Regions from separate parts of the Sporosarcina sp. SG10008 genome, predicted to be linked through region 2. Evidence: a T-box and tRNA genes for the amino acid it is inferred to sense, from the RefSeq annotation. Region 2 holds a T-box; the other holds one or more tRNA genes.

Region 1 (2,371 bases), 2.2 Mb from region 2:
GATGCCTCAGAGAAATATGAAGCGGAACTGGATGATGAAGGAATCGAATCCCCTCTCGGAGATATTCCTTATCATGAAAAAGATAGTTATATAGAGGATCAGAAGAAGTGAAAAGAAACACCATAGGCCATTGCTTATGGTGTTTCTTTTCAGGATATTTTAGCTCACGTATGTTAATTAACCAAAAGTAACCAGTAAATGATTTAATCAAACACTAGGCGCTGCGTGTGCAGTTGCCTTTGAGTTGCTTTAGATAGAACGACCTCTTTACTATTATCGAGATATCTTGATGTGTAGGGATGCGACTTCGTAGCACCCTACACATTTTTCGGGAATCGTTTGGTGGTTATCCATCCGTTGCTCTCCAAAGGCATAAGTACACGAAATGCTAGAGCTTTTTGGGACGAAAGAATAGCGGGGCTTCTTAACTGGATAAAAGCCGCCAAAGATATAATTTTGGCGGCTGAAGTCTTCTCCATAGTCTTGTCTTTTTTATTTAAGAATGAAACAGAACTCCTACCAATATCGCTTCGACGCTGGATGGTCTATATGAGAAAGAGCATTTCATTATCTGTGATGAAATCTGCAACCTGGAGTACGTCTTTCTTGAATATAAGTAGTATCAACTAGTAATCACCTTATAATCTCGGCATATACATCTCAAAATCACATTTCTCTCGATAATGAACACCCTAGTGCAGGCGCGGCAAAGGCATCCCCAAAGCGTCAAGCGTTCTACAATCCACACCCCGAATTACAACTCTCTCCTTATTGAGCGCCACAGTAGATTCAATGGGATTCTTTAATTCAACATATATAGTGAGAATTTAAGTGAACTAGAAAACTATATATAAACAAATTAAAAAGTAGCTTTACAAGTTCATTAAGAACTTGTAAAGCTACTTTTATGTATGACCCCTACGGGATTCGAACCCGTGATACCGCCGTGAAAGGGCGGTGTCTTAACCGCTTGACCAAGGGGCCAAATTATATATGGCGGAGAAGGAGGGATTCGAACCCTCGCACCGCTTTCGCGATCTATACCCTTAGCAGGGGCACCTCTTGAGCCGCTTGAGTACTTCCCCATATATAAATGGCTCCGCAGGTAGGACTCGAACCTACGACCGATCGGTTAACAGCCGATTGCTCTACCACTGAGCTACTGCGGAATGGTGGGCCTAAATGGACTCGAACCATCGACCTCACGCTTATCAGGCGTGCGCTCTAACCAGCTGAGCTATAGGCCCTTTTTGGAGCGAGTGAAGGGAATCGAACCCTCATCATCAGCTTGGAAGGCTGAGGTTTTACCACTAAACTACACTCGCATAACAATGGTGGCTCAGGACGGAATCGAACCGCCGACACAAGGATTTTCAGTCCTTTGCTCTACCGACTGAGCTACTGAGCCACGTATTTAGTTTACATTAAGTCGTTAACTTATTCTAAACCTTATAGTATTAATATAAATGGCGGTCCCGACCGGGATCGAACCGGCGATCTCCTGCGTGACAGGCAGGCATGTTAACCGCTACACCACGGGACCATTTGGTTGCGGGGACAGGATTTGAACCTGTGACCTTCGGGTTATGAGCCCGACGAGATACCACTTCTCCACCCCGCGACAACAATATAAGTACTATTTAATTTCACCACTAGTTAAAAATGGAGGAGGTAGAGGGATTCGAACCCCCGCGGGATTTGACTCCCCTGTCGGTTTTCAAGACCGATCCCTTCAGCCGGGCTTGGGTATACCTCCATGGCTGTATATAATAGTGGTGGACCTTGCAGGACTCGAACCTGCGACCGGACGGTTATGAGCCGTCTGCTCTAACCAACTGAGCTAAAGGTCCTTTAAGATGGCGGCAGAGGGGATCGAACCCCCGACCTCACGGGTATGAACCGTACGCTCTAGCCAGCTGAGCTACGCCGCCAGGATCTTTATTAAAATTGTGTTGGTGGAGCCTAGCGGGATCGAACCGCTGACCTCCTGCGTGCAAGGCAGGCGCTCTCCCAGCTGAGCTAAGGCCCCATTATAGCTGGCAATTATTAAAGCACAAATCTACTTAAAATGGTATATTCTTTAAGCGGCGAATCTGCTTAAAAAGCTTAATGGTCGGGAAGACAGGATTCGAACCTGCGACCCCTTGGTCCCAAACCAAGTGCTCTACCAAGCTGAGCTACGTCCCGAAGAATTATAAAGTTTAAAAACATAATGGTGCGCCCGGCAGAAGTCGAATCCACAACCTCCTGATCCGTAGTCAGGTGCTCTATCCAATTGAGCTACGAGCGCATATAAGTGAAAAGTTATTAATGCCGAGAACCGGAATCGAACCGGTACGGTAGTCACCTACCGCAGGATTTTAAGTCCTGT
Region 2 (2,371 bases):
AAACACTGGAATTGGAACACCCCATACACGCTGACGTGAAATACACCAGTCACCACGGTCTCGAACCATGTTATACAATCTTGTTTCGCCCCATGAAGGTGTGAATTTCGTATTTTTGATAGCATCAAGTAATTCGGTACGGAACGATTCAATTGAAGCGAACCATTGTGCAGTCGCGCGGTAAATAACCGGTTTTTTCGTGCGCCAATCGTGTGGATACGAGTGGGTGATGAATGATAATTTCTTAAGCGCGCCCACTTTGTCGAGTGCCTCTGTAACTGCTTTATTTGCATCTTCATAAAACAGACCTTCGAAGCCTGGCGCTTCATCAGTCATAACACCGCGATCATCGATAGGAGAAAGGGCATCAATACCATATGATTTAGACACGTAGAAGTCGTCTTCCCCGTGGCCTGGAGCTGTATGGACACATCCAGTACCCGCTTCGGCTGTAACATGATCACCGAGCATAACAAGCGAATCGCGGTCATACAATGGGTGCTTCGCTACAACACGGTCGAGTTCAGAACCTTTCAGTTCACGCTCAACAACATGGTCTTCCCAGCCAAGTTCTTCTGCGACAAACGTAAGTAAATCTTTAGCGATAAGGAATTTCTCTTCTCCCGCTTTAACAATAACGTATTCAAATTCCGGATGGACAGAAATCCCAAGGTTTGCAGGAATCGTCCATGGAGTTGTCGTCCAGATTAAGAAGTTAACATCTTCATCAATTACGCCAAGTCCATCTTTCACAGGGAAACTAACATAGATAGATGGTGATTTCTTATCCTGGTACTCGATTTCCGCCTCAGCAAGTGCAGATTCACTTGATGGTGACCAATAAACTGGTTTCAATCCTTTATAGATATATCCTTTTTTAGCCATTTCACCAAACACTTGAATTTGACGCGCCTCAAAAGCTGGTTTTAGCGTGATATATGGATTATCCCAATCGCCACGTACACCAATCCGTTTGAACTGGCTACGCTGATTGTCAATCTGGCCAAGCGCATATTCCTCACACATTTTACGGAATTCTGCTACTGACATTTCTTTTCTTTTTACGCCTTTGTTCACTAATGCCTGTTCAATCGGCAGTCCATGTGTATCCCAGCCTGGAACGTATGGCGCGTGGAAACCTGTCATTGATTTGTGGCGGACAATCATATCTTTCAATACTTTGTTCATGGCGTGACCCATATGAAGATCACCATTCGCATATGGAGGACCATCGTGTAATACGAAGAACGGGCGACCCGCAGTTCGTTCCTGTACTTTTTTATAAATGTCCATCTCTGCCCATTTTTCTTGCAGTAATGGCTCTTTGTTAGGTAAGTTACCTCTCATCGGGAATTCTGTTTTCGGCATAAGTAATGTATCTTTGTACTCCATGTTTTTTCCTCCTTTAAAATAGAAAAGCGCAAAAGGATCGCAGCCTTAGCCACGTCCTGTGGCTAAGACCCCATACCTACATCCTGTAGACACAAGGCACAGGCAAAAATAAAAAAATCCCCACCCCTAAAAAGGGACGAAGAATTATTCTCGCGTTACCACCCTACTTGTAGCAAACGAATTTGCTACCACTCAGACACCATAACGGGGTGTTTCCGGGATCACGTAAATTATTCCGCAATCCAGCTCGAGAGTGATTTTCATTTCCAATCCGTTGACCGGGCTTCCACCGCCCCCGGCTCGCTATTCTCAGATTTGGAAGGTACTTTCTCTTTCAACGCCTGTTCTAAATATATGCCTATAAGTATATGTGTGAATTAAGACTAAAGTCAAGTTTCCTTATGAATCCAGGTCGGCTGCCATTTCTAAACGCTCCGCATCGATTTCATACTCAAGTAAAACGTCCCAATCATCTGACTGAATCAGATCAAGTTGCGCTTCAATGAGCATTTTAAAACGTGTACGGAAAACCTTCGACTGTTTCTTAAGATCTTCAATTTCCACAGAAATTCTACGCGCGCGGGAAAGTGCCTCATTGACAATTCGATCCGCATTTTTTTCTGCTTCCTTGACAATCAATTTCGATTCTTTCATAGAGTTGCGACGAACGTCTTCCGCAGCTTCCTGAGCGATAAGAATCGATTTTTGTAGCGTTTGCTCGATTGAGTTAAAATGGGAGACCTGTTCTTCTGATTGTTTCAAATTGCTTTTCAATGTTTTGTTTTCTTCAAGTATATTTTCAAAATCTTTCATGATTTGTTCCAAAAACTCATTTACTTCATCTTCATCATATCCACGAAACTTATTGGCAAATTCTTTATTATGTATATCAAGTGGTGATAAAGCCATTTAAAGCATCTCCCCTTTAACTTATTCATTCTCTATTATACATGTTAAGGCATCAGATAACAGTTCTTTT

What was found. The T-box of region 2 lies ahead of ileS (isoleucine--tRNA ligase). A T-box ahead of a tRNA ligase gene usually reads a tRNA of that ligase, here a tRNA-Ile.
Region 1: it encodes a tRNA-Ile, which carries the amino acid that the T-box ahead of ileS (isoleucine--tRNA ligase) is inferred to sense. The anticodon was not compared.

Annotation. Positions count from the first base shown of each region.
Region 1 covers NZ_CP172607.1:449,420-451,790, reverse strand. Annotated here, with positions in the region: gene ACGLYD_RS02355 (TraR/DksA C4-type zinc finger protein) at 1-111, shown strand, start outside; tRNA gene ACGLYD_RS02350 (tRNA-Glu) at 913-984, opposite strand; tRNA gene ACGLYD_RS02345 (tRNA-Ser) at 995-1,085, opposite strand; tRNA gene ACGLYD_RS02340 (tRNA-Asn) at 1,095-1,169, opposite strand; tRNA gene ACGLYD_RS02335 (tRNA-Ile) at 1,171-1,247, opposite strand; tRNA gene ACGLYD_RS02330 (tRNA-Gly) at 1,252-1,325, opposite strand; tRNA gene ACGLYD_RS02325 (tRNA-Phe) at 1,333-1,408, opposite strand; tRNA gene ACGLYD_RS02320 (tRNA-Asp) at 1,468-1,543, opposite strand; tRNA gene ACGLYD_RS02315 (tRNA-Met) at 1,547-1,621, opposite strand; tRNA gene ACGLYD_RS02310 (tRNA-Ser) at 1,664-1,756, opposite strand; tRNA gene ACGLYD_RS02305 (tRNA-Ile) at 1,774-1,850, opposite strand; tRNA gene ACGLYD_RS02300 (tRNA-Met) at 1,858-1,931, opposite strand; tRNA gene ACGLYD_RS02295 (tRNA-Ala) at 1,954-2,029, opposite strand; tRNA gene ACGLYD_RS02290 (tRNA-Pro) at 2,111-2,187, opposite strand; tRNA gene ACGLYD_RS02285 (tRNA-Arg) at 2,214-2,290, opposite strand; tRNA gene ACGLYD_RS02280 (tRNA-Leu) at 2,312-2,371, opposite strand, start outside.
Region 2 covers NZ_CP172607.1:2,674,795-2,677,165, forward strand. Annotated here, with positions in the region: gene ileS (isoleucine--tRNA ligase) at 1-1,392, opposite strand, end outside; T-box leader at 1,522-1,739, opposite strand; gene ACGLYD_RS12890 (DivIVA domain-containing protein) at 1,792-2,301, opposite strand.